Regions from separate parts of the Serratia ureilytica genome, predicted to be linked through region 3. Evidence: predicted binding sites of a transcription regulator. Region 3 holds the regulator's gene; each other region holds the start of a gene.
The links. The regulator CRP, encoded in region 3, controls carbon source genes, mostly activating them, when cyclic AMP is high. The targets are predictions, from matches to a motif close to ATGTGANNNNNNTCACAT.

Region 1: glpT (glycerol-3-phosphate transporter) is a predicted target of CRP. The motif match lies at 4,987-5,004, and genes of this name have one in related genera.
Region 2: J0X03_RS23635 (PTS mannitol transporter subunit IICBA) is a predicted target of CRP. The motif match lies at 2,691-2,708, and genes of this name have one in related genera.
Region 4: msrB (peptide-methionine (R)-S-oxide reductase MsrB) is a predicted target of CRP. The motif match lies at 2,960-2,977, and genes of this name have one in related genera.

The regions. Positions count from the first base shown of each region.
Region 1 covers NZ_CP071320.1:4,861,007-4,868,677, reverse strand. Annotated here, with positions in the region: gene rhtB (homoserine/homoserine lactone efflux protein) at 1-204, opposite strand, end outside; gene pldB (lysophospholipase L2) at 352-1,395, shown strand; gene yigL (sugar/pyridoxal phosphate phosphatase YigL) at 1,400-2,197, shown strand; gene glpQ (glycerophosphodiester phosphodiesterase) at 2,241-3,320, opposite strand; gene glpT (glycerol-3-phosphate transporter) at 3,403-4,758, opposite strand; gene glpA (anaerobic glycerol-3-phosphate dehydrogenase subunit A) at 5,123-6,772, shown strand; gene glpB (glycerol-3-phosphate dehydrogenase subunit GlpB) at 6,762-7,671, shown strand, end outside.
Region 2 covers NZ_CP071320.1:4,994,788-5,002,458, forward strand. Annotated here, with positions in the region: gene J0X03_RS23630 (mannitol-1-phosphate 5-dehydrogenase) at 1-470, opposite strand, end outside; gene J0X03_RS23635 (PTS mannitol transporter subunit IICBA) at 529-2,442, opposite strand; gene J0X03_RS23640 (DUF3053 domain-containing protein) at 2,985-3,704, opposite strand; gene J0X03_RS23645 (Fic family protein) at 3,924-4,928, shown strand; gene glyS (glycine--tRNA ligase subunit beta) at 4,969-7,038, opposite strand; gene glyQ (glycine--tRNA ligase subunit alpha) at 7,048-7,671, opposite strand, start outside.
Region 3 covers NZ_CP071320.1:310,476-318,146, forward strand. Annotated here, with positions in the region: gene J0X03_RS01400 (YccS/YhfK family putative transporter) at 1-1,623, opposite strand, end outside; gene crp (cAMP-activated global transcriptional regulator CRP) at 1,674-2,306, opposite strand; gene J0X03_RS01410 (OsmC family protein) at 2,689-3,096, shown strand; gene J0X03_RS01415 (phosphoribulokinase) at 3,135-4,004, opposite strand; gene J0X03_RS01420 (YheU family protein) at 4,156-4,389, opposite strand; gene J0X03_RS01425 (hydrolase) at 4,386-5,366, opposite strand; gene J0X03_RS01430 (LysE family translocator) at 5,486-6,088, shown strand; gene J0X03_RS01435 (PhzF family phenazine biosynthesis protein) at 6,100-6,882, shown strand; gene tauA (taurine ABC transporter substrate-binding protein) at 6,997-7,671, shown strand, end outside.
Region 4 covers NZ_CP071320.1:2,196,877-2,204,547, reverse strand. Annotated here, with positions in the region: gene pncA (bifunctional nicotinamidase/pyrazinamidase) at 1-530, shown strand, start outside; gene chiD (chitinase ChiD) at 764-2,041, shown strand; gene J0X03_RS10260 (YeaC family protein) at 2,087-2,359, opposite strand; gene msrB (peptide-methionine (R)-S-oxide reductase MsrB) at 2,423-2,836, opposite strand; gene gapA (glyceraldehyde-3-phosphate dehydrogenase) at 3,185-4,180, shown strand; gene J0X03_RS10245 (D-hexose-6-phosphate mutarotase) at 4,375-5,250, shown strand; gene J0X03_RS10240 (MipA/OmpV family protein) at 5,345-6,109, opposite strand; gene yeaG (protein kinase YeaG) at 6,536-7,671, shown strand, end outside.

The DNA of each region.
Region 1 (7,671 bases), 550 kb from region 3:
CGATTGCGATATCAGCGCGCCGAGGCCGATGCCCACCAGCACGATGTGCGCGCTCAGCCCGACCTGCAGCCCGGCGATTGACGCGGCGGCGCCGCGATAGCCGTGGCTGATGCCGGTGCTCATGGTGTTGATGGCGCCGGATCCGGGGGAGAGGCTAAGGATAAGCGTGGTCAGCAGGTAGGTTAACCACCAGTCCAAGGTCATGGTTCTCGGCTCCCTGAAAGTGTCGTTTTGTGCCACAATGCGCCGAGGCGGCGCCGTTTTTTGTCAGAATTGAATCACAATACGCTAGTATGATTTCTTGTGCCAGCGGTCACATTTTCCGCCGGCTCCACAGGGAAAACGCTCTCGATGACCTCGTTCACTCTCAGCTCCGATGACTGGTTAACGCGTGAAACGCAGTTCGCTGCCTTCGCCACCGGGCCGCTGCTGGATTTCTGGCGGCAGCGCGAAGAAGGCGAGTTCAGCGGCGTGGACGGCGTGCCGATCCGCTTTGTGCGTTTCCGTTCCGCGCGGCATCAGCGGGTGGTGGTGGTCAGCCCCGGCCGCATCGAAAGCTACGTGAAATACCCTGAGGTGGCCTACGACCTGTTCCACTGCGGTTACGACGTGGTGATCGTCGATCATCGCGGCCAGGGGCGCTCCGGGCGTTTACTGGCGGATACGCACCGCGGTCATGTGGTAAACTTTGCCGACTACGTGGACGATTTCGAGCAGCTGTGGCTGCGCGAGGTCGAGTCGCGCGGTTACCGGCAGCGTTTCGCGCTGGCGCATTCGATGGGCGGCGCGATCCTGGCGCAGTTCCTGCAGCGCCGGCCGCAGGCGTTCGACGCGGCGGCGTTTTGCGCGCCGATGTTCGGCATCCAGCTGCCGATGCCGGGCTGGCTGGCCGACCGCATTCTCGACTGGGTGGAGACACGCCCGGCGATCCGTGATTATTACGCGGTGGGCACCGGCCAGTGGCGTCCGCTGCCCTATGTGGTCAACGTGTTGACCCACAGCCGCGAGCGCTACCGGCGCAGCCTGCGTTATTACGCCGACTATCCCGAGCTGCAGGTGGGCGGGCCGACTTACCATTGGGTGCGTGAGAGCATCCGCGCTGGCCGGCAGATCATCGCGCAGGCCGGGAAAATCACAACGCCGCTGTTGCTTTTGCAGGCCGGTGAAGAACGGGTGGTCGACAACCGTTCGCACCAGGCTTTTTGTCAGGCTCTGTCAGACGCGGGGCGCCCTTGCGAAGGGGGGCTTCCGTGGGTTATCAACGGCGCACGCCATGAGATCCTGTTCGAGCGGGACGCGATGCGCGCCGAAGCACTGAACGCAATCCTGCGCTTCTTTGCTCAACACTTAGGCGGCGCGCTGCCGCCGACAACTCCATCAGAGGTTAGAACATAACGCTATGTATCACGTCGTCGCTTCCGATTTAGATGGCACGCTGCTGTCTCCCGACCATACCCTGTCGCCGTACGCCAAAGAAACGCTGAAGTTGCTGACCCAGCGAGGCGTGCATTTCGTGTTCGCCACCGGCCGCCACCACATCGACGTGGCGCAGATCCGCGACAGCCTGGAAATCAGCGCCTTTATGATCACCTCCAACGGCGCGCGGGTGCACAACACGGCCGGCGAGCTGATCTTCAGCCATAACCTGGACGGGGATATCGCCCGCGATCTGTACGGCATGCTGCACGACGATCCGCAGATCACCACCAACGTCTACCGCAACGACGATTGGTTTACCAACCGCGAAAGCCCGGAGCAGGAAGAGTTCTTCCAGGAGTCGGTGTTCAAATATCAGCTGTTCGAGCCGGGCCTGCTGGAAACCGACGGCGTCTGCAAGGTTTACTTCACCTGTGAAGACCACGAGCGGTTGCTGCAGGTGGAAGACGCCATCAACGCCCGCTGGGGCGATCGGGTCAACGTCAGCTTCTCGTTCCCGACCTGCCTGGAAGTGATGGCGGGCGGCGTGTCGAAAGGGCATGCGCTGGAAGAAGTGGCCAAGATCATCGGTTATACGCTGCAAGAGTGCATCGCCTTCGGCGACGGCATGAACGATCTGGAGATGCTGTCGATGGCCGGCAAGGGCTGCATCATGCGCGATGCGCATCAGCGCCTGAAGGATATGCTGCCGGAGCTGGAGGTGATCGGTTCCAATGCCGATAACGCGGTGCCGCACTACCTGCGCAAGATGTTCCTCTGAAATAACCTTTAAATAATCAGGGCGCCTTGCGGCGCCCTTGTTATTACTTGTGCTGGCCCTGCTTCTGCAGGAACTGCACGCCCTTGTCCGGGAAGTCGGTGAACACGCCGTCGACGTCTGCCTGGTTGTAAATCACGTCATACAGTTGGTTCACGTCGGTCACGTACTTCGGCAGCGCATCGGCGCGAATGGTGAACGGATGCACCGCCAGCTTGCTGGCGTGCGCTTCTTTCACCATGTCGGTCAGCACGATGTGGCCCGGTTTGGATTGATCCGCCACCACCAGCATGTGGTAGTCCGGCCCGATGCCGTCGGCATACTGAGCGATTTTCTTCATCGCGCCCGGTTTGAACATCCAGTCATAGTCGTATTCCACCCACTTGCCGTCGGCTTTCTGCTCGTAGGTTTCCTGCCAGTCGTTGTAGGCGATCAGCTGCACCAGCTTCAGATCCATGCCCAGCTTCGGCTCCAGCTCGTTCTTGATGCGTTTGAGCTCGTTGGCGTCGAAGCACTGCAGGTAGACGTTGTCGTTCTTGCCGGTGTAACCGTACTGCTTGAGCACCGCCAGCACTTTGCTGGAGATGTCTTTGCCTTCCTGCTTGTGGAACCAAGGCGCTTTGATTTCAGGATAGATGCCGATGTTTTTGCCGGTCGAATGGTTCAGACCCTGTACGAACTCGATCTCTTCCTGGAAGGTGTGGACGCGGAAGTCGGATTTGCCCATCGGGAAGCGGCCAGGGTAGCCCTGTACCTTCTTGCCGTTTTCGATGTCAAAGCCTTCGGTGAACTTCAGCGATTTGATCTCCGCCAGCGTAAAGTCGATGGCGTAATAACGGCCGTCTTTGCGTGCGCGGTTCGGGAAACGTTCGGCGACGTCGGTGACGCGATCGAGGTAATGGTCGTGCAGCACCACCAGCTCGTTGTCCTTGGTCATCACCAGATCTTGCTCGAGGTAATCGGCGCCTTGCGCGTAGGCCATCGCCTTCGCCGGCAGGGTGTGTTCCGGCAGGTAGCCGCTGGCGCCGCGGTGGGCGATCACCACTTTGTCCGCCGCCTGCGCGGCGCTGACCATTGAGGTGGCGAGAATGATCCCTGTCAGCAGGGCTTTGACTTGAGTCCGCATTCCGTTTTCTCCGTGTTGTTGGGGGCAGGGTAGTAAAAAGGCCGCAGGGCGGCCTTTAAATCATGCAAAAGTCGTGTGACGGTTAGCCGCGCTTGCCGGCAGCGATTTCCGCGTGGTGTTTCTTCTCGTTCAGCATGGTCAGCAGCAGCAGGATAACCGCCAGTACGCCGCCGCCGATCATCACCATGAAGCCGCCGTCCCAACCGAAGAAGTCTACGGTGTAACCGACGATGGCGCTGGCCGCAACCGAGCCGCCCAGGTAGCCGAACAGGCCGGTGAAGCCCGCGGCGGTGCCGGCGGCTTTCTTCGGCGCCAGCTCCAGCGCGTGCAGGCCGATCAGCATTACCGGACCGTAGATCAGGAAGCCGATGACCAGCATACAGATCATGTCCACGGTCGGGTTACCGGCCGGGTTCATCCAGAACACCACGGTGGCGATGGTCACCAGCGTCATGAAGAACACGCCGGTGGCGCCGCGGTTGCCTTTGAACACTTTGTCCGACATCCAGCCGCACAGCAGGGTGCCCGGGATACCGGCGTATTCATACAGGAAGTAGGCCCAGGAAGACTTGTCCAGCGCGAAGTGCTTCACTTCTTTCAGGTAGGTCGGCGACCAGTCCAGAATGCCGTAACGCAGCAGGTAGACGAACACGTTGGCGACCGCGATGTACCACAGCAGCTTGTTCGGCAGGATGTACTGCATGAAGATCTGCTTGGCGGTCAGCTCTTCTTCGTCTTTTTCGCTGTAGTCGTCCGGGTAGTCGTTTTTGTACTCTTCAATCGGCGGCAGGCCGCAGGATTGCGGGGTGTCGCGCATCAGGCCGAAGGCGATCAGGGCCACCAGGATGGCGCCGAAGGCCGGCATGTACAGCGCCGCGTGCCAGTCGTTGAACCAGGCCATGCCCAGCAGGAACAGCAGCGGCGGCAGGCCGCCGCCCACGTTGTGGGCGCAGTTCCAGATGGAGACGATGCCGCCGCGTTCTTTCTGCGACCACCAGTGCACCATGGTGCGGCCGCACGGCGGCCAACCCATGCCCTGGAACCAGCCGCACAGGAACAGCAGGACGAACATGATGGCGATGCTGGAGGTTGCCCACGGCACGAAGCCCATGAACAACATCACCGCCGCCGCCAGGATCAGGCCGGCAGGCAGGAACACTCGCGGGTTGGAACGGTCGGAGACCGAACCCATGATGAATTTGGAGAAGCCGTAGGCGATGGAGATGCCCGACAGCGCGAAGCCGAGGTCACCGCGGCTGAAGCCTTGTTCGATCAGGTAAGGCATGGCCAGGGTGAAGTTCTTACGCACCAGATAGTAGGCGGCGTAACCGAAGAAGATCCCCAGGAAAATTTGCCAGCGCAGCTTACGGTAGAGCGGGTCTACCTTATCGCTCGGCACACGGGCGATGTGTGCGGCTGGCTTAAAAATACTCAACATGAGCGCCTCCGATGGCTTTATCTGTTATCACATCAATATGACCTTTTACGTTCATTTGATGATTGAGCGGATATCGAATGTGGTGTTTTTGTGTTCCATAACGAGCGCCATTGTCATCAAATACGCCTGGTGTCGCTGTGACGAATGGCGCAATTGTTACACTTTCATGAAACCACGGCGGATTTTGAGCGATTCGTTAACGTTATGAAATAGAAAAACGTCCAAAAATCGTGATTATGATCACATTGATGGTTTTTTGTGGACATTTTTATTTCGTTTTATGTTCGTTATTGTTCCTTATCAAACAAAGACCCTAATAACCGTGGCTCAATAGGCTCATAACTACCGATCCTGAGGGAGCGACATGAGCAGCTATTTTGACGGCGGCGAAACGGATGTGATCATCATCGGCGGCGGCGCCACCGGCGCAGGCATTGCCCGCGACTGTGCGCGGCGCGGCTTGCGATGCATTTTGCTGGAGCGCCACGACATCGCCACCGGCGCCACCGGCCGCAACCACGGTTTGCTGCACAGCGGCGCGCGCTATGCGGTGACCGACGGCGAGTCGGCGCGCGAATGCATAGAAGAGAACCGCATCCTGAAACGCATCGCGCATCACTGTATCGAGCGCACCGACGGGCTGTTCATCACCTTGCCGCAAGACTCGCTGGACTATCAGCAGCAGTTTATCGCCGCCTGTCGCCAGGCCGACATCGACGCCGAAGCGATCGACCCGCAGCTGGCGCTGCGACTGGAGCCGGCGGCTAACCCGGCGCTGATCGGCGCGGTGCGGGTGCCGGACGGCACCGTCGATCCCTTCCGGCTGACCGCCGCCAATATGCTGGACGCGCGCGAGCACGGCGCGCAGATCCTGACCTACCATCAGGTGGTGGGGTTGCTGCGCAGTGGCGATCGGGTGACGGGCGTGCGCGTTTACGACCATCAGAATCAGCGGCGCTATGAGCTGCACGCGCCGGTGGTGGTCAACGCCGCCGGCATCTGGGGCCAGCAGATCGCCGAATACGCCGATTTGCGCATCCGCATGTTCCCGGCCAAGGGAGCGCTGCTGATCCTCGGCCATCGCATCAACAACATGGTGATCAACCGCTGCCGCAAACCGGCGGACGCCGACATCCTGGTGCCGGGCGACACCATCTCGCTGATCGGCACTACCTCGACCCATATCGACTACGACCAAATTGACAACATGCTGGTGACCCCGCAGGAGGTGGACATTCTGATCCGCGAAGGGGCGCTGTTGGCGCCCACCCTGGCGCAGACCCGCATTTTGCGCGCCTATGCCGGGGTGCGGCCGCTGGTGGCCAGCGACGACGATCCCAGCGGGCGCAACGTCAGCCGCGGCATCGTGCTGCTCGATCACGCCGCCCGCGACGGGCTGGAAGGGTTTATCACCATTACCGGCGGCAAGCTGATGACCTACCGCCTGATGGCGGAGTGGGCCACCGACAAGGTATGCGAAAAGCTCGGCGTAAATAGTCCGTGCACCACCGCGCAGGACGCGCTGCCCGGATCCCGTCAGTCGGCGGAGGAAACGGTGCGCAGCGTGGTTTCTCTGCCCGCCAGCATTCGCGGCTCGGCGATCTATCGGCACGGCGATCGCGCCAGCCAGGTGCCGGCGGCCGATCGGCTCGACACCAGCCTGGTGTGCGAATGCGAGGCGGTGACCGCCGGGGAAGTGCGCTATGCGGTCAACTCGCTGACCGTCAATAACCTGGTGGATCTGCGCCGCCGCACCCGTGTCGGCATGGGCACCTGCCAGGGCGAACTCTGCGCCTGCCGCGCCGCCGGGCTGTTGACGCGCTTTAACGTCAGCACGCCGCAGCAATCCATCGCGCAGCTGTCGCAGTTCCTCAACGAACGCTGGAAAGGCGTACGGCCGATCGCCTGGGGCGATGCGCTGCGCGAGAGCGAATTCACCAGCTGGGTTTACCAGGGATTATGCGGGCTTGAAGCCCAGGCCGACCAGGAGCAGGAGGCGGATGATGCGATTTGACGTCGTGGTGATTGGCGGTGGTCTGGCGGGCCTGAGCTGCGCCATTGCCGTGGCCGAACAGGGCAAGCGCTGCGCGGTGGTCAGTTCTGGCCAGAGCGCGCTCTACTTCTCCTCCGGCTCGCTCGATCTGCTGGCGAGATTGCCGGACGGCACGCCGGTCGAGATGCCGCTGGCGGCGTTGCCGCAGCTGGCGCAACAGGCGCCGCAGCATCCGTACGCCCTGATCGGGCCCGGCCGGGTGGCGGCGCTGTCCGCCGCCGCGCAGCGGCTGCTGGAACGCTGCGGGTTGAATCTGCAGGGCGAGGGGGTGAACAACCATCTGCGCATCACGCCGCTCGGCACGCGCCGCGCCACCTGGCTCAGCCCGCAGGCGATCCCGACGCTGCCGCTGACCGGCCAACTGCCGTGGCGGCGTATTGCGGTGATCGGCATCGAAGGGTTCCTCGACTTCCAACCGCAGATGGCCGCCGACGCCCTGAGCCGCGAGCTCGGCGTGCAGACGGACGTGGCCTATCTGCACATGCCGGCGCTGGACAGATTGCGCAATAACCCCAGCGAGTTCCGCGCGGTGAACATCGCCCGGGTACTGGATTTGATGGAAAGCCTGCCGCCGATGGCCGAAGAGCTGCGGCGGCTGGCGGGCGAGGCCGAGGCGCTCTTCCTGCCGGCCTGTCTGGGCCTGGAGGACGACGCGTCGCTGGCGGTGCTGCAGGATGCGGTCGGCAAGCCGATCCGACTGCTGCCGACGTTGCCGCCTTCGGTGCCCGGCATGCGCTTGCATCAGGCGCTGCGGCGACGTTTCCAGCAGTTGGGCGGCGTTTTCATGCCGGGCGACAGCGTGCTGCGCGCCGAGAGCGAGGCCGGCCGCGTCACCGGTTTGTACACCCGCAACCACGGCG
Region 2 (7,671 bases), 420 kb from region 3:
ACCGCCGAATCGACGAAGCCGACGTGCTGCTCAACCCATGCCTGCTCGTCCTGCGGCAGCGCGGCGAACACATGCTGTTTCAGCTGGCTGGTGCCGCGCACCATGTTCTCGCAGGCGATGATGTTCAGCGGTTGCACACTGCCCTGCTGATGGCGCAGCACCAGCCCTTTGGCGATCGTGCCGGCGATTTTGGCGAGAATTTGCGGGCCAACGGCGGTGGTCACCAGATCCGCTTCGGCGATCAGCGCCACCGCAGCCTCACTGCCGCTGTTGACGGCGCTGACGTTGTTGACGCTCTCCACGCGCTCTTGCTCGCCCACCACGTGCACCGCGTAGCTTTTACGGCTGTTCAGCAGATCCAGCACCGTTTGATTGACGTCGGCGAAGGTCAGTTCAACCCCGGCGTCCGCCAGCAGCTTGCCGATAAAACCGCGGCCGATATTCCCTGCGCCAAAATGTAATGCTTTCATAACTCTACCTTCTTAATGTCGAAGGGTGCAGCAAGCTGCACCCTTTAAAATGATTCCGTTATCCGGCTTTTTTGCCGCCGAGCAGGTCCAGCACTTCCTGAACGCTGGTGGTATTCGCCAGCCGCTCGATCACGCTCTCGTCATCCAGCGCGTTGGTCAGGCTGGTGATCACCTGAATATGCTCGTTGTTGCGCGCGGCGATGCCGATCACCAGACGGGCCACTTCATCCTCTTCATCGCCGAAGCGCACGCCCTGTGGGTACTGACAGAACACCACGCCGGTGCGCAGCACCCGGTCTTTGGCCTCGATGGTGCCGTGCGGCACGGCGATCGATTCGCCCAGGTAAGTGGAGGTGAGCTTTTCGCGCTCCAGCATCGCCGGCACGTATTCCGCCTCGACGTAGCCGCCCTTCACCAGCTGCTCGCCGGCGAAGCGGATCGCCTGCTCTTTGTCGCTGGCCTGCAGGTTGAGGAACACGTTGCTCTCGCTCAGCTTGAACAGGTTCGGTTCCCCGGCTTCAAAGCTGTCGTCCAGCGCGCCCAGCACCTTCTGCTGGTTGTCGGTGGTTTTGTTGACCGCCACCAAACGCTCGACCAGATCGCTGTACAGCTTGCTGTCGAGGAAGTTGGTCAGCGAGATGTGCTGGGCCTGCGGCGCGTGGCGCATCGCGCGCTCGGTCAGATCGCGGTGGGTGATCACCAGATCCACGTCGTCCGGCAGGCTGTTGATGGCGCTGTTGGTCACCGAGATGTTCTTCAGCCCGGCGTCGGCCACTTTCTTGCGCAGCACCCCGGCGCCCATGGCGCTGGAACCCATGCCCGCATCGCAGGCGACGATGATTTTGCGCACGGTGCTCAGATCGCCGTCGACCGATGCCGCCGCGCCGCCTTTGGACTGCGATTTCATCTCTTGCATGCGACGGGTCGCAGCTTCCAGATCGTCATCCTCTTTCACCTTGGAGGTTTTCAGCAGGAAAGCGGATACCACGAAGGAGACGGCGAAGGCTGCGCATACCGCCGCAATGTTGGCGAAGTAAGCGCCTTTCGGCGTCATCGCCAGCACCGCCAAAATCGAACCCGGGGAAGCAGGAGAAACCAGGCCGCCGTTCAGCATCGTCAGGGTAAAGACGCCGGTCATGCCGCCCAGGATCACCGCCAGCAGCAAGCGTGGGTTCATCAGCACGTAGGGGAAGTAGATTTCGTGGATGCCGCCCAGGAAGTGAATGATCGCCGCACCGCCGGCGGATTGCTTGGCGCTGCCGCGGCCAAAGAACATGTAGGCCATCAGCACGCCCATGCCCGGACCTGGGTTGGCTTCTATCAGGAAGAACACCGATTTGCCGGCTTCCGTGGCCTGCTGAATACCCAGCGGCGAGAAGATGCCGTGGTTGATGGCGTTGTTCAGGAACAGGATTTTCGCCGGTTCAACGAAAATGGACGCCAATGGCAGCAGGTTGTTCGTCACCATCACGTGCACGCCCGCCGCCAGCAGCTTGGAAAGCACCTCCACCAGCGGCCCGATGCCCAGGAAGGCCAGGATCGCCAGCAGCATGCCGATGATGCCGGCGGAGAAGTTGTTCACCAGCATTTCAAAGCCGCTTTTGATCTTGCCGTCCACCCAGCGATCGAAATGCTTGATGGCCCAACCGCCCAGCGGGCCGGCGATCATCGCGCCGAGGAACATCGGCATGTCGGCGCCGACGATGACGCCCATGGTGGTGATGGCGCCGACCACGCCGCCGCGATCGCCGCCCACCAGCCGCCCGCCGGTGTAGCCGATCAGCAGCGGCAGCAGGTAGGTGATCATCGGGCCTACCAGCTTAGCCAAGGTCTCATTCGGCAGCCAGCCGGTTGGAATGAATAGCGCGGTGATAATCCCCCAGGCGATAAAGGCGCCGATGTTGGGCATCACCATGTTGCTCAGGAAGCGGCCAAAGTTTTGCACTTTAACCTTGATGTCTGGTGAAAACATAAAACACACCCCTATTGTTACGCGCTGACAATAGAGCGCGTGATTATTGTTGTGACGATCCAGCCGTGTTGCCGCTGTATGCGAAACGGACTCTATCACGCTGTTTTTGTCACGCGAACTTCACGGATTTTTTGTGATACAAATCACACACAACACCCCAATAAACCACCCTTTATAGTGACCAATATCACATTTATGGCGTGTAAAAAAAGCACAGTGAGAAAAAAGTCGCCACAAAACCCCCAATAAAGTGACTATGATCACATTTTTAAATTGGCGTTTTGTTTTTGAATTGTGACATTAGTCACAATTTATTTTTAGCTGCAGCGCCGATCGCAACGCTCTGTTTGATCTTCCCTGTGAGCACTCATCCCGCCGGGAACTAGCGAAGTGATGAATGAAAGAAAACTACATTGCCTAATGAATGGATTAATTGAAGTGTAGTACAGAAGCCTGCGCAATAAGCCAGCAAGCGATTGGAAACGCTGAGGGGAAATAAAACAGGCCGGCAATGCCGGCCTGTTTCGCGCCTGGACGCGTTATTATTGCGTCACGCTTTGAATGGTTTTCTGCGCATTCATCAGGTTCTGCTGCTTAGCCACCAGATTCGACATCATGGTGTTGTATTGCGCCACCTGCTGCGCAGTGCGGAACTGCACGCCGTTGTTGTTGAAGCTGACCTGATTGCCCTGGCTCTGCAGGAAGTCGCCGACCTGCACCAGATCCTGCACAAAGCTGGCGGTAGTCGGGATCGCCGGCATCAAGGCGTTGGCCGGGGCGGTGACTATCTTGTCATAGGCCTGGTTGTACACCGCCTTCAGATCGTCAGGCTGCTTCAGCGCCGCGTGGGCAGTATCCGCCTGCGATTTGGCCGACTGGATCTGCTGGCCCAACAGGTTCAACGCCCCGACCGATTGCTGCAGCGCGTCGCGTTTGTTCAGGTAGTCCTGCGCGGTGCGGATCTGGTTAATCTGATCCAGCGCCGGGGTCAGGCTGGCGCCGACCGATTTGGACAACTGCTGCGAAAAACCGACCAAAATCGCGTAATCGCCGGCATAGTTGCCGAACTTCTGCTTCTGATCTTCGCTCAGCGTGGGGATATTCGCCCCGCTGCGCATCACGGTATTCTGTAAGTAATCGATAAATGCTTTGCGCTGTTCCGGCTCTTTATCGCCGCAGGCGGTCAATTGCATGACCACCAACAATGCCAATACCGGTGCCAACCAACGCGCGAAACCTCTGCTCTGGATCCCTACCGCCATGTGACATAACTCCTGTTATAAACCTGCTTTTTCATTGGACTCCGCCCCTTTTTCCGCACTCCGTGCGCCTATAAGAATAGATCAACTGGCGGCGTTCCGATACGCGATTCCGCTTGCGGTGAACATTGTCTCGGCCGGAGGCGGTTGAAAACGGCGTACTGCACGTGCCACGCACGCATGGTACACTTTTCCAACGTTTATCGTCGGGCCAACTTGCTCATGTCCTCTTATCAGCCACCGTTGACCATCACGCCCTCCATTCTGCATCTGGCGACAGACGTCGGCGCCGCATTGGCCCGTTTGACGATACAAGCGGAACAAGAGCATGCATTGCGGCTAAGGCGCATCAATCGGATCCGCACTATTCAAGGTTCGTTGGCGATCGAAGGCAATACCCTGAGCGAAGAGCAGATCACCGCTATCATCGCAGGTAAGCGCGTCATCGCCCCTCCGCGTGACGTTCAGGAAGCGATGAATGCCATCCATTGCTATACCAACCTGAATCATTGGCATCCCGAAAATGAACGCGATCTGCTTGCCGCACATGGGATGTTGATGAACAGCTTACTGCCTGATGCTGGCCGCTATCGTCAAAGCGGCGTCGGCGTGATGAACGGCAATGTTGTGATACATATGGCTCCACCGGCGGAACGCGTACCGTTGCTAATCCGTCAATTGCTCATCTGGCTGCAACAAACCGACCTGCCACCGCTGATCGGCAGCTGTGTATTTCACTATGAATTCGAATTTATCCATCCCTTTGCCGATGGAAACGGCCGTATGGGACGGTTGTGGCAAACGCTGATTTTGTCACGCTGGGATCCGTTGTTCGCCAACGTGCCGGTTGAGAGTCTGGTACATGATAACCAACCCGGATATTACCAGGCGCTGAATGCCAGCAACCAAAAGACCGATTGCTCACCCTTCGTTGAATTCATGCTGGAAATGATTCTAAAAGCGCTTGAGCTGAGCATTACCCCCCAAGTCACCCCCCAAGTCACCCCCCAAGTCGCTGACTTGCTAGCGGCGCTGCAAGGGGAGATGTCGCGAGAAGCACTCCAGAATGTTCTACAGTTGCAAGATCGAAAATCTTTCCGCGAGCGCTATCTACAGCCGGCCTTGAATGCGGGTTGGATTGAAATGACGCTACCGGATAAACCCAAGAGCCGTTTACAACGCTATCGCTTGACCGCTGCCGGTATCAGACTGTTACGCCAACCATAAAAAAGGCGCCCGCAGGCGCCTTTTCACAGCAAAGAATCGCTTACTGCAGCACGGAGATATCCGCCACCTGCAGGAACAGCTCACGCAGTTTGCTCAGCAGCGTCAGACGGTTAACGCGCACTTCCGCATCGTCCGCCATTACCATCACGTTGTCGAAGAACGCATCCACCGGCTCACGCAGCGCGGCCAGTTCCACCAGCGCTTCCTGGTAGTTGCCCGCCGCGAAGTACGGCTGCAGCTTGTCGCGCAGCACCACCAGGTGAGTCGCCAGCTGGATCTCCGCCGCATCCTTCAGCACCGAGGCGCGCACGCTGTCGTTCAGCGTTTCGGTAGACTTGGCCAGAATGTTGGAGACGCGTTTGTTGGCCGCAGCCAATGCCGCCGCCTCGTCCAGCGTACGGAAATGGGATACCGCCTTGACGCGCGCGTCGAAGTCGGCCGGTTTGGTCGGACGGCGCGCCAGCACCGCCTGAATGGTATCGACCGCGTGGCCTTCTTCCTGATACCAGGCACGGAAACGACCCAGCATGAATTCCACCACGTCGTCGACCACCTTGGCATTGGTCAACTTGCTGCCGTACAGGCGCACGGCCTCTTCGGTCAGAGTCTGCAGATCCAATGGCAGGTTTTTCTCGACGATGATGCGCAACACGCCCAGCGCGGCGCGGCGCAGCGCGAACGGGTCTTTATCGCCCTTCGGATGCTGCCCGATGCCGAAGATGCCGGCCAGGGTGTCCATCTTGTCGGCGATCGCCAGCGAGCAGGCCACCAGCGACTGCGGCAGCGCATCACCGGCGTAGCGCGGCTGATACTGCTCGTTCAGCGCAACGGCGACGTCTTCCGCCTCACCGTCGTGGCGCGCATAATGCATGCCCATCACGCCCTGGGTGTCGGTGAATTCGAACACCATGTTGGTCATCAGGTCACACTTCGACAACAGGCCAGCACGGGTGGCGTGGTTGACGTCGGCGCCAATCTGGCCGGCAACCCAGCCCGCCAGCGCCTGGATGCGATCGGTTTTGTCGCGCAGGGTGCCCAGCTGCTGTTGGAACAGCACGGTTTCCAGGCGCGGCAGGTTGTCTTCCAGACGTTTTTTGCGGTCGGTGTTGAAGAAGAACTCGGCGTCGGCCAAACGCGGACGCACCACCTTCTCGTTGCCGGAGATGATCTGCTGCGGGTCTTTCGACTCGATGTTGGCCACGAAGATAAAGTTAGGCAGCAGTTTGCCTGCGGCGTCGTACACCGGGAAATACTTCTGGTCGCCCTTCATGGTGTACACCAGCGCTTCCGCCGGCACCGCCAGGAATTTCTCTTCGAATTTGGCGGTCAGCACCACCGGCCATTCCACCAGCGAGGCCACTTCTTCCAGCAGGCTGTCGCTCAGATCGGCCTTGCCGCCGATCTTCTGCGCCGCCAGTTCGGCGTCGCGTTTGATAAGGGCTTTGCGCGCTTCGTAGTCAGCGACCACTTTGCCGCGCTCCAGCAGGATCTGCGGGTATTGGTCTGCATTGTCGAGGGTGAACTCGGCTTCGCCCATGAAGCGGTGGCCGCGCACGGTGCGCGCGGATTCGATGCCCAGCACGGTGCCCGGGATCAGATCGGCGCCCAGCAGCATCGTGACGGTGTGCACCGGACGCACGAACTGCACGTCGGAATCGCCCCAGCGCATCAGTTTCGGGATCGGCAGCTTGCCGAGCGCGGTGCTGACCATGCCGGCCAGCAGTTGTTGCGCCGACTGGCCTTTGACATGGGCGCGGTACATCAACCACTCGCCCTTGTCGGTCACCAGGCGCTCCGCCTGATCGACGGTGATGCCGCAGCCGCGCGCCCAGCCTTCGGCCGCTTTGCTCGGTTTGCCTTCGGCGTCGAACGCCTGAGCGATCGCCGGGCCGCGTTTTTCAATTTCGCGATCGGCCTGCGCCGCGCTCAGGTTGGCCACTTTCAGCGCCAGACGGCGCGGTGCGGCGAACCAGCTCACGTCACCGTGTTCCAGGCCGGCGTTGTCCAGCTCGGCGGTGAAGTTGGCGGCGAAAGATTCCGCCAGGGAACGAAGAGCCTTCGGCGGCAGCTCTTCCGTGCCGATTTCCACCAGGAAAGTCTGTTGAGTCATGGCTGCCTCTTAGTTCTCGTTCTTCTTGTTGCACATCGGGAAGCCCAGCGCTTCGCGGGAAGCGTAGTAGGCTTCGGCAACGGCTTTGGTCAGCGTGCGGATGCGCAGAATGTAGCGTTGACGCTCGGTCACCGAAATCGCCTTGCGCGCGTCCAGCAGGTTGAAGGTATGGCCCGCCTTCAGGATGCGTTCGTAGGCCGGCAGCGGCAGCGGTTTTTCCAGCGCCAGCAGCGATTGGGCTTCTTTCTCGTACTGCTCGAAGCAGGAGAACAGGAAGTCGACGTCGGCGTATTCGAAGTTGTAGGTGGACTGCTCCACTTCGTTCTGATGGAACACGTCGCCGTAGGTGGTGACGCCCAGCGGGCCGTTGCTCCACACCAGATCGTACACGCTGTCCACGCCCTGGATATACATCGCCAGACGCTCCAGGCCATAGGTGATCTCGCCGGTCACCGGCTTGCACTCCAGGCCGCCGACCTGCTGGAAGTAGGTGAACTGCGTCACTTCCATGCCGTTCAGCCACACTTCCCAACCCAGGCCCCAGGCGCCGAGCGTCGGGTTTTCCCAGTTGTCTTCCACGAAGCGGATGTCGTGGATAGTCGGATCCAGACCCAGCTCTTTCAGCGAGCCCAG
Region 3 (7,671 bases):
CAACGCGGTGGCGTCCGGTTCCGGTTGCTTCAGCATCAGCCGCAGCGCGGCTTGATCGTTCTCCAGCGCCTGATGGGCATTCTTGCGCAGCAGCCCGCTTTGCCACTGCGGCCACAGCCAAATGGTGCCGCCGAACGCCAGCACGCAGCCGATCAGCGTATCGATCAGGCGCGGTACCAGAAAATGCGAGCCGTTCAGCGCCAGCAGCTGCAGGGTGTAAACCGCCGTGACCGTAAAGCCAATCACCGACAGCCCGTAGTTCTTGCGCGAAACCAGGTAGGCCAGCAGCGTGATCACCAGCATGATGCTCAGCGTTTCTCCCTCCGGCAACTGCAGCTGCAGCAGCCCGGCTGCCAGCAATAGCCCGGCAATCGTGCCCAGCGCACGGTGCTGAATACGCACCCGGGTGGCGTTATACCCGTTTTGGCTCACCAGCATGATGGTGAGCAGGATCCAGTAAGGCTTCGGCAGGTTGAATACCGCACCCAGGCTGCTGCCGACCGCCAGCGTTACGCCCAGCCGCGCGGCGTTGCGCAGGGCGGTGGATTTGAACGACAGATAGCTGACCAGCGCCGGCCAAAACGGCAGGCGGTGCTGGCCGGGCATCAGGTCGCGGCGGTACAGCGGATGCTGGGTGCGCAGCAGGCGGGCGATGCGGCTGAAGTGGTAATAACAAAACTGGCCGACCGGATTATCGGGATGCTGCGCCGCCATTTTTTCCAGCGCCGCCAGCTCGTGGGTCATGGAGAAGCGCTTCGAATATTGATGATAGAGAATATCGTGCGCCACCACGCGCAGCCGGCCGGCGATCACCTGAGCATTGCGGCGAATGATCGCTTCGGCCTGGCTCTGCTCCACCAGTTTTTGCACCTCTTCCGGCAGATGCAGGCTGACGGTGATGTGCTCCTGCAGGTCCATCGCCACCTGAAAGGCGCGCTGCAGGCGCTTTTGCTCGAGATTGTTGGCGTGCGGCAGGAAATTAAGCTGTTGGTACAACAGGCTGATCAGGTCCATCACCTTTTGCTGGCGCACCAGCAGCGGCGGCAGCGCGGTCTGCGGATCGGTGTGCTGGGTCAGCAGCGAGTATTTGGCTTCGAAATAGTCCGCCAGTTCCAGATAGAGCTGGCTCAGCGTCTCGCGCATCGGCTGCTCTTTCCACAGCTTGAACCAGAACCAGGTGAATAAGCCATACCAGGCGGTGCCGATCGCGTACAGCAGCGGCGCCTGCCAGATAGGCACCGTGCCGGCCGTGCTGAGGGCGAAGATGGCGGCCACCAGCGCCGCCGGCAACAGCCGGGCGTGCAGCGGGCTGATTTCGCCGGTGACGCCGAGCAGCAGCGCCAGGCCCAGCATCAGCGCCGGCAGCGGCACGTGCCACAGCAGGGCCTGTTGCAGCAGCACGCTGCTGAAGGCGAACAGCGAACCGCCGACGATCAGTCGTTTAAAGAAGCGCTTATGCGGCGTATCCAGCCCGGCGATATTGCAGCAGGCGGGCACGAGGGAGAACATCAGGCCGAGCTGCAGCTGGCCTATCAGCAGGCCGAACAGCACCGGCAGGCACAACACCAGCGTTTGTCGCAGTGCGTAGTTGATTTCCGGGTGGTAGATCAGGCGGCGCCACATGGCAGAGAGCAGACAAAAAAACGGCGCAGACTGCGCCGTTTTTTCAGGGATTAACGGGTGCCGTAGACGACAATGGTTTTGCCGTGGGCGGAAATCAGGTTTTGATCTTCCAGCATTTTCAGAATACGGCCAACGGTTTCACGCGAGCAGCCGACGATCTGGCCGATCTCCTGACGGGTGATCTTGATCTGCATGCCGTCCGGGTGAGTCATGGCGTCGGGTTGCTTCGCCAGATTCAGCAGGGTTTGCGCGATGCGGCCGGTAACGTCCAGGAAGGCGAGGTTGCCCACTTTTTCGGAGGTGACCTGCAGGCGGCTCGCCATTTGGGCGGACAGACGCATCAGGATGTCCGGGTTCACCTGGATCAGCTGGCGGAATTTCTTGTAGGAAATTTCGGCCACTTCACAGGCGGTTTTCGCGCGAACCCAGGCGCTGCGCTCCTGGCCTTCTTCGAACAATCCGAGCTCGCCGATGAAATCCCCCTGGTTGAGGTAGGACAGGATCATCTCTTTACCTTCTTCATCCTTGATCAGCACCGCGACGGAGCCTTTCACGATGTAGTAAAGCGTTTCGGCCTTTTCACCTTGGTGAATCAGCGTACTCTTCGATGGATATTTGTGGATATGGCAATGAGACAGGAACCATTCGAGAGTAGGGTCTGTTTGCGGTTTGCCGAGAACCATTCGCTGTTATCCTCTGTTGTTATCGCTGCCTTGTGTCACAGGGGTCAGAGTTCCCTGTAAAACCCGCCTGTAGCCGCAGTTATGAGCGAGGGCTACCGGCAAGTTTTGAGGCGTGTCATAAAAATACGCTGTCGCTCTAGCATATTAACTTGCCGTAAGCGCTGCAAGCTACATTCTGTTAACATACCGGTAAAGGAGCCTTTCTCTGGGCGTTTCCCTGAAATTCAGTGTCCCGGAAAGATTTATTGCGGCTCTGTTTGTAGCACAGAGTAAGGCGGGTGTCTCGTGTTGTCTCGCTTCAGCATGATTAGCATCAGGTTACGTTGCCTGTTTCTATGCGAAAGCGTACTCTGATTTTAAGAAATCAACCGGAGTGACGAGAATGCAGGCAAGAGTTAAGTGGGTGGAAGGGTTAACGTTTTTGGGTGAATCGGCCTCCGGCCACCAGGTGCTGATGGACGGCAACGCCGGCGATAAAGCGCCCAGCCCGATGGAAATGGTGCTGATGTCGGTGGGCGGCTGCAGCGCGATCGACGTGGTGTCCATCCTGCAAAAAGGGCGCAACGACGTGCGCGACTGCGAGGTGAAGCTGACCTCCGAGCGCCGTGCAGAAGCCCCGCGGTTGTTCACCCATATCAACCTGCACTTCATCGTCACCGGCCAGGATCTGACCGACAAAATCGTAGAGCGAGCGGTGAACCTGTCGGCGGAGAAGTACTGCTCGGTGGCGCTGATGCTCAACAAGGCCGCCACGGTGACCCACAGCTTCGAGATCCGCCAGCCGGCGTAATCGAGACGGAGCGCGGCCCGCCGCCGCGCTCAACGCGTTTATTCGATCTTCTTGCCTTCCAGCAGCCGCTGCACCAGCGGCGCCATGATCAGCTCCATCGCCAGCCCCATCTTGCCGCCCGGCACCACTAACGTATTGATGTGCGAGATAAACGAGCCCTGCAGCATCGCCAGCAAATAGGGGAAGTCAATCTGATCCAGCCCGCGGAAGTGGATCACCACGAAGCTTTCATCCAGTGAGGGAATGGCTTTGGCGGCGAACGGGTTGGAAGTATCCACCGTCGGTACGCGCTGGAAGTTGATGTGGGTGCGCGAGAACTGCGGCGTGATGTAGTTGATGTAGTCTTCCATCGAACGCACCACCGAGTCCATCACCGCCTCGCGGGAGTGGCCGCGTTCGCCGGTATCGCGGATCAGCTTCTGTATCCACTCCAGGTTGACGATCGGCACCACGCCGACCAGCAGATCGACGTGGCTAGCCACGTCATGGTGTTCGGTGACCACACCGCCGTGCAGCCCCTCGTAGAACAGCACGTCGGTCGGCGCCGGCAGCGGCTCCCACGGGGTGAAGGTGCCCGGCACCTGATTGTAGGGTACCGCTTCGTCGTAGGTGTGCAGGTACTTGCGCGAACGGCCGGTGCCATTTTTGCCGTACTCGATAAAGCTCTGCTGCAGCAGACCGAAGTCGTTGGCCTCGGGGCCGAAATAGCTGATGTGTCTGCCCAGATCGCGCGCCTTGCGGATCGCCGCGTCCATTTCCGGCCGGGTGTAGCGGTGGAAGCTGTCGCCCTCCAGCTCGGCGGCGCGAATGTTGAGCTGTTGGAAGATTTTGCGGAACGCCACGCTGGTGGTGGTGGTGCCGGCGCCGCTGGAACCGGTCACCGCGATAACGGGATGTTTGGCAGACATGGTGGTTGTCACTCCGTGTTGAATGCGCCGGCGTCAGGGGATTATTGTGGCTCTTGTTGACGCTCTCTATGTCAGGAAAAAATGGCGCGCGCTGGTTTGCAATGTCCCATTGTTACCTGATTTTTTCCGTCAGTCATAGAACCGGGCGCCACTAAATTTCTTCCTGCCCGGCGCGGATCTGACCGCGCGGCATGATGTTGACGCTCTCATGCAGTTCCGACCACACCAGCACCACCTCGCCGTTTTTCAGCTGGCGGCGCACGTCCTCCACCTTCTGCTCCAGCGATCGTTCGTGCTCGCCGTAATCGGTGCCTTCACGCAGCACAAAGGATTCGATCAGGCTGTTCAGGGTGTCGGTTGCCAGTTCTTGCCAGGGAATGATCACGTCGGGATGTCCAGAGAAGGGGAAAGCCAGGCCGGAATGCGATGCTCCAGCCACATGTGCGGTTTTTTCAGCGTGCCGCCGACAAAGCCGACGTGGCCGCCGAACTCGGTCAGCTGATATTCGATATTGCGCGGCAGGCCGGCGACGTCGGGGATCACCTCATGGGTCATGAAGGGATCGTCCTTCGCATGGATGATCAGCAGCGGCGTTTGGATCGCCGGCAACAGCGGCAGGGCGCTGCAGCGGCGATAATAATCGGTGGCGTCGCTGAAGCCGTGAATGCGCGAGGTGATGGCGTCGTCGAATTCGCGGATGCGCCGCAACCCGTTCAGCTGTGACAGCTTGAGCGGCAGGGTGTCCGGGTAGTGCAACAGCTTGCGGGTGGCGTTTTGTTTCAGCTGCCCCAACAGGTAGCGCTGATAGACGCGGGAGAAACCTTGCTCCATGCGATAGGCGCAGGGCTCCAGCATCAGCGGCGCCGAGACCACCACCGCCGCCTGCAGCAGGCTGTCGGCGCCTTGCTGCGCCAGATAACAGGCCAGCATGTTGCCGCCGAGCGAAACGCCTACTGCCGCGGTTGGCACCTCGCCGTAGCTGTCGTGCAGCCAGCGCAGGAAGAAACGCGCGTCTTCGGTTTCGCCGGAGTGGTAGATGCGCTGTTTGCGGTTGGGCACGCCGCTGCAGCCGCGAAAGTGCATCACCACCCCGAGCCAGCCACGTTCGCGCCAGGCGTTGAGCAGGCCATGCGCGTAGGGGCTGTAGAAGCTGCCCTCCAGACCGTGGAACAGCACCGCGCGCGGTTTATCGCGCGCCTGCGCCGGATCCTCGCTCCAGGCGAGATCGACGAAATCGCCGTCGGGCAATTCCAGCCGTTGCCAATGCGGTTTCAATAACACGCGGCGGCGCACCAGCCGCGGCAACAGCGTTTGCAGGTGCGGGTTACTGGCCCCGGTCAGGGGGCGAAAGACGTCATGCATAGGCGGAGTAAAAATGTTGTTGGCGACTATTGTGAGATCCCAGGCGCACTGTTAGCTTCAATACCAATAACTGACAATGATACTGCAAAAAAGCGCCTTGGGTGAGGAGCACCCGTGCCATGGAACCGAGTTTATTCCTTTCGATGCTGGGCTTCCTGTGGGTCGCCGCCATCACGCCTGGCCCCAATAACCTGCTGCTGACCACCTCCGGCGCTCATTTCGGCTTTATGCGTTCGCTGTGGCTGATGATCGGCATCATGCTCGGCATGCAAAGCATTTTGCTGCTGGTGGCCTTCGGCGTCGGCAGCCTGATCCTGGTTTACCCGTCGCTGCACCTGATCCTGAAAATCCTCGGCAGTTTGTACCTGCTGTGGCTGGCGTGGAAAGTCGCCACCGCCGCCTATGAAAAGCTGGAAACCGACGTGGCGCCGCCGCAGCCGGTGCGGCTGTATCAGGGCTGGCTGTTGCAGTTCCTCAACCCGAAAGCCTGGCTGATGGCGCTGGGCGCGGTGGCGAGCTTCAGTCTGGCGGGCGATAAGTACAACGGTTCCATTGCGGCGATCGCGCTGGGCATTTTGGCGGTCAACATCGTCGCCGGCGTTATCTGGCTGGCGTTCGGCACGGTGATCGGCCGCCTGCTGCGCAGCAAAAAGGCCTGGATTATCTTCAACGTTTCCATGGGGCTGCTGACTGCAGCCTGTGTATTACTGATTTGGCATTAAGGAGCGGAACGATGGCGGAAAACTATTATCACGTGGTCGCCTTTACCGGTGAGGGGCTGCGCGGCAACCCGGCCGGGGTCTGCCTGCTGACGCAGCCACTGCCGACGGAGCGGCTGCAGGCGATCGCCAACGAGATCGGCCTGCCGGAGACCAGCTTTGTCTGGGATGACGGCGACATGACCGCCATTCGCTGGTTTACCCCGGAGCGTGAGGTCGATCTTTGCGGCCATGGCACGCTGGCGGCGGCGCATGTGATGTTCAGCGCGGTTAACCCGGCGCTGAAGGATATTCGCTTCAGATCGGCCGGCGGCGAGCTGTTCGTCAAGCGCGATGAGCGGGATGGGGAGCGGCTGGTGCTTGATTTCCCCGCCAGGCCGCCGCAGAAAGTCGCCGAACCGGCGGGCCTCGCGGCGCTGCTGGGCGTGCAGCCGCAGGAAGTGTGGCAGGCGAAAGCGCTGCTGGCGGTGGTGGAAAATGAGGCGCAGGTGCGCGCGCTGCGCCCGGACATCCCGGCGCTGATCGCATTGGCCGGCCGCGCGGTGATCGTCACCGCGCCGGGTGACACCGTGGACTTCGTTTCGCGCTATTTCACGCTCGACGGCGGCGAGGATCCGGTGACCGGTTCCGCGCATTGTACGTTGATGCCTTACTGGACGGCGCGTCTCGGCCGCCATCGGCTGCACGCCCGGCAGATTTCGGCGCGCGGCGGCGAGCTGTTCTGCGAACTGCAAGGGGACCGCACGCTGCTCGGCGGCTACGCTCACGTGTTCTTGCGCGGGACGATCGTGCTGTGATTCGCTTTAATATTACCTAAGGTAATAAAGAAGACTTTTTTATTCTTTTATCGCCCGTCATCGCTCAGATAAAACTGTCAGCAACTGAACAGATTTTTATCAACGGAGCGGAACATGGCGGGCAAACTCTTTTCTTTACGCAACGCGGCGCTGCTGGCGCTGTCGCTCAGCGCTGCCAGCGCCTATGCGGTGGACGTCACCGTGGCGTACCAGACGTCGGCGGAGCCGGCCAAGGTGGCGCAGGCGGAAAACAGCTTCGCCAAACAGTCCGGTGCGACCGTCGACTGGCGTAAGTTCGACAGCGGCTCCAGCGTGTTGCGCGCGCTGGCCTCCGGCGACGTGCAGATCGGCAATATCGGCTCCAGCCCGCTGGCGGTGGCCGCCAGCCAAAAACTCCCCATCGAAGTGTTCCTCATCGCCTCGCAGCTCGGCAGTTCCGAAGCGCTGGTGGTGAAGAATGACATCAAAAGCCCGCAGGATCTGATCGGCAAGCGCATCGCGGTGCCGTTTATTTCTACGACTCATTACAGCCTGCTGGCCTCGCTCAAACATTGGGGCATCAAGCCTGAACAGGTGAAGATCCTCAATCTGCAGCCGCCGGCCATCGCCGCCGCCTGGCAGCGCGGCGACATCGACGGCGCCTACGTCTGGGCGCCGGTGGTCAACGAACTGGCCAAACAAGGCAAGGTGTTGACCGACTCCGCGCAGGTGGGCGAATGGGGTTCGCCAACCCTGGACGTGTGGGTGGTGCGCAAAGACTTTGCCGAGAAACATCCCGACGTGGTGACC
Region 4 (7,671 bases), 1.9 Mb from region 3:
CGATCGCCGCCTGCCTGGCGCGCGGCGAACCGGTGGTGGCCAGCCAGGACTGGCATCCCGCCAATCACCGCAGCTTTGCGGTGAACTCCGATGCGCAGGTCGGCACCCTCGGTGAGCTGGAAGGCCTGCCGCAGGTATGGTGGCCGGTGCACTGCGTACAAGGGAGCCTCGGCGCCGATTTTCATCCCCAGTTACAGCGGCAACACATCAATGCCGTCTTTCGCAAAGGGCAAGATACGAACATCGACAGCTACAGCGCGTTCTTCGATAACGGCCACCGTGCGCAAACCGAACTCCACGGCTGGCTGCAATCGCAGGGCGTCCGGCGGTTGGCTGTCATGGGCCTGGCGACCGACTACTGCGTGAAGTTCAGCGTGCTGGATGCGCTGGCTGCCGGCTATCCGACGCAGGTGATCGTCGACGGCTGCCGCGGCGTGAATCTGCAGCCGGACGACAGTGAGCGGGCGCTGCAGGAGATGGCGCGCGTCGGCGCTCAACTGGTTACCCTGTCACAATTTCTCGCCAATTAAATCCTGCCGGGCGCTATCGGCGCCCTCTCTGGGCGGCGGCGAAAATATCGACGCCGCTCACAATGCTGTTCTTCTTCTCCTCCAGCCGCTTGTGACCGGCAGGCGCTTTTGCTGTTATGGCAGCGACGCTTTTGGCGTCAAACGGTTATACGCATCCGGGGCCCGCTGAGCCCGGCTTTATTGTGACCGCTACTGGCGGTACGGTCGGCCTTGCCGATCCCAAGGAGACAAACATGAAAATAACCCGAAAACTGCTGCCTTTGCTGGCAGCGGTGCACTTGGCTATCGCCGGTATCGGCGCGGCTCAGGCGGCCTATCTCTCCGTCGGCTACTTCAACGGCGGCGGCGACGTCACCGCCGGCCCCGGTGGTGACATCGACAAGCTGGACGTGACGCAAATCACCCACCTCAACTATTCGTTTGGCCTGATCTACAACGACGAGAAAGACGAAACCAATGCGGCGCTGAAAGACCCTGCTCGCCGCCACCAGATCTACCTGTCGCCGAAAGTCACGGCCGATCTGCAACGTCTGCCGGTGCTGCGCAAACAGAACCCCGAGCTGAAAGTGCTGTTGTCGGTCGGAGGCTGGGGCGCACGCGGTTTCTCCGGCGCCGCCGCCACCGCGGAAAACCGGGCGATTTTCATTCGCTCCGCGTTGCAGGTGATCGAGCAGTACCGGCTGGATGGGATCGATCTGGACTGGGAATACCCGGTAAACGGCGCCTGGGGTTTGGTGGAAAGCCAACCGGCAGACCGCGACAACTTCACCCTGCTGCTGAAAGAGCTTCATCAGGCGCTGGGTAAAGGCAAACTATTGACCATCGCCGTCGGGGCCAACGTCAAAAGCCCACGTGAATGGGTCGATGTAAAAAATATTGCGCCCTACCTCAATTACATCAATCTGATGACCTACGACATGGCTTACGGCACGCAGTACTTCAATGCCAACCTGTACGATTCAACGCGTTGGCCAACCGTAGCCGCCGCCGATCGCTACAGCGCCGATAACGTGGTAAAGCATTATCTGGCCGCCGGTCTGAAACCGGCGCAGATGAACCTGGGTATCGGTTTCTACGGCCGGGTGCCGAAACGGGCGACCGAGGCGGGCATCGACTGGGACAAGCCGGACGCCGCCAACCATCCGGTGACGCAGCCTTACTTCAGCGCGCGAGAAATCGCCCTGTTCCGCACGCTGGGATTGGATCTCAGCAAAGACACTTATTTTAAATACCGCGATATCGTCAACAAATTGCTCAACGATCCGCAGCAGCGTTTCCGCGAGCACTGGGATGACGACGCCAAAGTGCCATACCTGACGCTGCAATCCGCCGAAGGCAAGCCGCTGTTCGCCATCTCGTACGAGAACCCGCGTTCGGTGGCCATCAAGGCCGATTACATTAAAAGCCAGGGATTGGGCGGTGCGATGTTCTGGGAATACGGCGCAGACGACAACAACCGGCTGGCGCAGCAGCTGGCGGAATCGCTGGGCATAAAGGGCGAGAAACGTTGAATCGACGGGGCGATGGCAACATCGCCCCGCTTTAGGGGTGGAGCCTTACTGCGGCTTGAGTTTCACCAGCGGCTCGGCAACGAACTGCTGCTTCAGCTCTTGTTTGCTCTTCATCACGATCTGCCCGTCGGTGCCGATGCTCATATGCTGCGGATCGACGTTGTTCATCGACTGCCACAGCATCACCGCCTGCAGGCTGTTTTCCTTTTGCTCCGGCGTCAGCGCCACGCCGTCCGGCCATTTGCCCAGTTCAACCGCCTGCACCAGGCGTTGGTATATCTCGGGCGTCATCGCCGCAATCAGATCTTTCACGTCCATCAGGGCCCTTCTCGCTTACGGAAGAATAATTAGCTGAATCGATTTTGTTGGTTAAATTACCGCTTAACCGGCCGTTTGATCGCCATTTTCGCCATCGGTGAAACTCAGCGAGGCGGAATTGACGCAGTAACGGTCACCGGTCGGCTGCGGGCCATCGGGGAATACATGCCCCAGGTGCGCGTCGCAGTGGCCACAGCGGATTTCAACACGATGCATATTATGTGAATTATCATCAAGATAACGGATTGCATCGGCGGAAACCGGCTCGTAAAAGCTGGGCCAGCCGCAGCCGGAATCGTATTTGGTTTCGGAATAGAACAGCGGCTGGTTACAGCACAGACAATGGTACACGCCCTCACGCTTGTTATGCAGCAATTTGCCGCTAAACGGCGCTTCGGTGCCACGCTGTTGTGTGACATAACGTTGGATTTCATTCAGTTCCGTGACCGGATGAGCGGGGGTTGTCTCTTTAGCCATTTGTGCTTATCTCTGAATGTGGATAATGTCAACGAAAACAATGATTAATAATAACAAAAAATTAACACCGCTGCAGGGGTTTTTGGCCTAAACTGTAGCCCATAAAGGCCACGTCACGATGATATGTGATAGCGATCACACATCTTGCGTATGCTGACTTTATACTTGGCGGCTTGTCCCCATATAACGGATGAGGCCGAGCGCAAATGGACTGTGCAATAAGCGTGCAAAACCACCCTTCCGGTTTGACTTGCCGCAAGTATTGACACGATTCCGCTTGACGCTGGGTAAGGTTTTTGTAATTTTACAACCAACCTTTTATTCACTAACAAATAGCTGGTGGAATATATGACTATCAAAGTAGGTATCAACGGTTTTGGCCGTATCGGTCGCATTGTTTTCCGTGCTGCTCAAGAGCGTTCTGACATCGAGATCGTTGCAATCAACGACCTGTTGGACGCAGAGTACATGGCTTACATGCTGAAGTATGACTCTACTCACGGCCGTTTCAACGGTACGGTAGAAGTTAAAGACGGCCACCTGGTTGTTAACGGCAAAACCATCCGTGTTACCGCAGAGAAAGACCCGGCTAACCTGAAGTGGAACGAAGTGGGCGTTGATGTGGTTGCTGAAGCGACCGGTATCTTCCTGACCGACGAAACCGCACGTAAACACATCACCGCCGGCGCTAAAAAAGTGGTTCTGACTGGCCCATCCAAAGATGCGACCCCAATGTTCGTTCGCGGCGCCAACTTTGACAAATATGCCGGCCAGGACATCGTGTCCAACGCCTCTTGCACCACCAACTGCCTGGCGCCACTGGCTAAAGTCATCAACGACAACTTCGGTATCGTTGAAGGCCTGATGACCACCGTTCACGCCACCACCGCGACTCAGAAAACCGTTGATGGCCCGTCTCACAAAGACTGGCGCGGCGGCCGCGGCGCATCCCAGAACATCATCCCTTCTTCTACCGGCGCAGCGAAAGCGGTTGGCGTGGTTCTGCCAGAACTGAAAGGCAAACTGACCGGCATGGCGTTCCGCGTACCGACCCCTAACGTGTCCGTTGTTGACCTGACCGTTCGTCTGGAAAAAGCGGCTACCTACGAAGAAATCAAGAAAGCCATCAAAGACGCCGCTGAAGGCTCTATGAAAGGCGTTCTGGGCTATGTTGAAGACGACGTGGTTTCCACCGACTTCAACGGCGAAGTGCTGACTTCCGTGTTCGATGCCAAAGCCGGTATCGCACTGAACGACAACTTCGTGAAACTGGTTTCCTGGTACGACAACGAAACCGGCTACTCCAACAAGGTTCTGGATCTGATCGCTCACATCTCCAAGTAATGGCATGATGTTAAGCTGATAATGAGGGCGACATTTTTTTGTCGCCCTTTTTTTACCCGTCATCTTTCGAGTCACAGCGTTGTTCGCTGCACACACTCACCTCAGTCACTGTCTAAGCATGCGCCTGAGGGCCTGGTTGTGACCCGAAAGCTAATAGGGTCCATTTCTATTTCCGGCAAACAATAGGTTATGAAATGAACGAGAAAATTTTCACCCTGCCCGTTTCCGAACAGATTTCTCCTTATATCAGCCAGCGCCAACTCGATGAGCTGGGCGTGGTGGTCGTGTCGCACCCGAAAGTGCGCGCGGCGGTCGCGCTGCAGGGTGCGCATTTGCTGGCCTGGCAGCCTAGCGGTGAGCAGCCGGTAATTTGGCTCAGCAACAACACGCCTTTCGCCAAAGGCAAGGCCATCCGCGGCGGCGTGCCGATCTGTTGGCCGTGGTTCGGCCCGGTGGCGCACCCCTCCCACGGGTTCGCTCGCAACCAGCCCTGGAGCCTGACGGCGCACGATGAAGATGACAACGGCGTCATCCTGACCTTTACGCTGAAAGACAATGAGCAGACCCGCAAGCTGTGGCCGCACGCCTTCACGCTGATTGCTCGCTTCAAGCTGGGTGAAGAGTGCGAGATCGAACTGGAATCGCACGGCGATTATCAAGCCACGGCGGCGCTGCACAGCTACTTCCAGGTTGGCGATATCGATCGGGTCAGCGTGGCGGGCCTGGGCGAACCTTATATTGATAAGGTGGCGGGCGGCGTCGAAGCGCGTCAGACGGGCGAAGTGACCTTCGTCGGCCAAACTGACCGCGTCTATACCCGTCCGGAGGCCTTCAGCCTGATCCGCGATCCGGCGCTCGCACGCACCATCGAGGTTCATCACCATCATATGAGCGACGTTATCGCCTGGAACCCCGGCGTAGAGCTGTCCTGCAGCATGGGAGACATGCCGAACGACGGTTACAAGACCATGGTCTGCGTTGAGACCGGGCGCGTCAGCAAACCGCTGGTCGCCGCCGGCGAACAACCCGCCCGTTTGGGTGTGACCTTCCGCAGCCGTAAAAAGGCCTGAAACCCCGTGCGCGTCAGCGCACTACGGATGTGCAAAAGGGGCGCTCGCGCCCCTTTTTGATGCACGCCATGCACACTTATCGTGCAATGCGCGATTAGAAGGTGTAGCTCACACCCGTCATCAGCAAACCGGTGTAAGATTTATCCACCATCGGGCTGTCTTTCACTTCATCCGACAACTTCACATAGCGGCCGAGGAAGAAGGCGTTCCAGCTCTTGTTGATCTGGTAATTGGCGCTCAGCTCGAGATACGGCGCCCAGCTATCGCTCGGGGTGTAGCTGTCCAGACCGCTGCGGCGCGATTCATTGGCGCTGACGCCATAGTAATATTTGTTCTGGTTTTTGCTGTTCCACATCACGCCTACGCCCGGAACCAGCGTCAACGCGTCCAGATCAAACTTGTACAGATAAGCCACATCGCCCACCAGCCCGTTGCTGTAGTTCAGCGTGTCGCCGGTGAAGGTGGTGCGAATGGTGCCCCACTCTGCGTTGTGTGAATAGGCCAGGCCGGCCATCAGCGTGCCGCGACGCTTGTCGAGACGCTTCATGCGATCGTCGTCGCTGTCGCCCGGACGGTAGCCCCATGGCGTGTAATACCCCATGATGCTCAGCTGATTTTCTTGATCTTTCCACAGGTAGTAACCGGCGGTCAGAGTACGGAAGTAGAAGTCGTCACCTTCATAGTCGATGACGGGCACCGGATAAACGCGATCCTGATAACCGCGATACGGGTCCGGGCTAACCAGCGCGGCAGCACCCAGTGACCAGGTTCCCGCCTGGGCACTTTGCGCACAAACCATTGCGGAAGCGATAATTGCTAGCGTTTTGAGTTTTGAAATCTTCACTGGTTCTTTTTCCATAAATTACAGGGTTAATAGCCGCAATAGTTTATGTGAAAATTTAGTTACGCGCCTAATCTTTACAATAGAAAACGACCAAGATCGAATAACTTATAGCGGAATTATGAATTAATCATGGCGGAACGATGACGATTCATGCCGCAGGCCGCGCCAGACAAGGCATTTGGTTATCCCGGCAATAACTGAGTCATTGATATGACTTAAAAAAAGCTTTTTCTACGGCAGGAAATTTTCCGGCAAGCAAACTAAGCTTAAATCAGAAGGTGAATTTATCCTGGGCCCAGTGGCATACAGCGCAACTCGCGATAATAAGCGCACCAAGTTGGCATACGGGTTGCTGTACTCAGGCGTATTCTCATCTTTCGGGAGCCAGAACACTATCACACGCTCTCTTTAACCTGTGCTAATAACGAAAGGACGGGCATCATGAACATATTTGACCACTATCGCCAGCGCTACGAAGCTGCCAAGGACGAAGAGTTCACACTGCAGGAATTTCTTACCATTTGCCGGCAAGATCGCAGTGCCTATGCCAACGCGGCCGAACGTCTGCTGATGGCTATCGGTGAACCTGTGATGGTCGACACTGCGCTAGAATCACGCCTGTCGCGCCTGTTCTCCAACCGCGTGATCGCACGCTATCCGGCCTTCGAAGAGTTCTACGGCATGGAAGAGGCCATCGAACAGATCGTCTCTTACCTGAAACACGCCGCTCAGGGCCTGGAAGAGAAGAAACAGATCCTTTACCTGCTGGGCCCGGTGGGCGGCGGCAAGTCCTCGCTAGCGGAACGTCTGAAAGCGCTGATGCAGCGCGTGCCCATCTACACCCTCAGCGCCAACGGCGAACGCAGCCCGGTCAACGATCATCCGCTGTGCCTGTTCAATCCGCAGGAAGATGCCACGATCCTGGAAAAAGAGTTCAATATCCCAAGTCGCTATCTCGGCACCATCATGTCGCCGTGGGCGGCGAAGCGCCTGCATGAGTTCGGTGGCGATATCACCAAGTTTAAAGTCGTGAAAGTGCGCCCTTCCATTCTGGAACAGATCGCCATCGCCAAAACCGAGCCGGGCGATGAGAACAACCAGGACATCTCGGCACTGGTCGGTAAAGTGGACATCCGTAAACTGGAGAACCACGCGCAGAACGATCCGGACGCCTACGGCTATTCCGGCGCCCTGTGCCGCGCCAACCAGGGGATTATGGAATTCGTCGAGATGTTCAAAGCGCCGATCAAGGTGCTGCATCCGCTGCTGACCGCAACCCAGGAAGGCAACTACAACGGCACCGAAGGCATCTCCGCCCTGCCGTTCAGCGGCATTATTCTGGCGCACTCCAACGAATCCGAGTGGGTGACCTTCCGTAACAACAAGAACAACGAAGCGTTCCTCGACCGCGTGTATATCGTCAAGGTGCCTTACTGCCTGCGCGTGTCGGAAGAGATCAAGATTTACGACAAATTGCTGGACCACAGCGAGCTGACCCACGCGCCCTGCGCGCCGGGCACCCTGGAGACGCTGGCGCGGTTTAGCGTGCTGTCGCGGCTGAAAGAGCCGGAAAACTC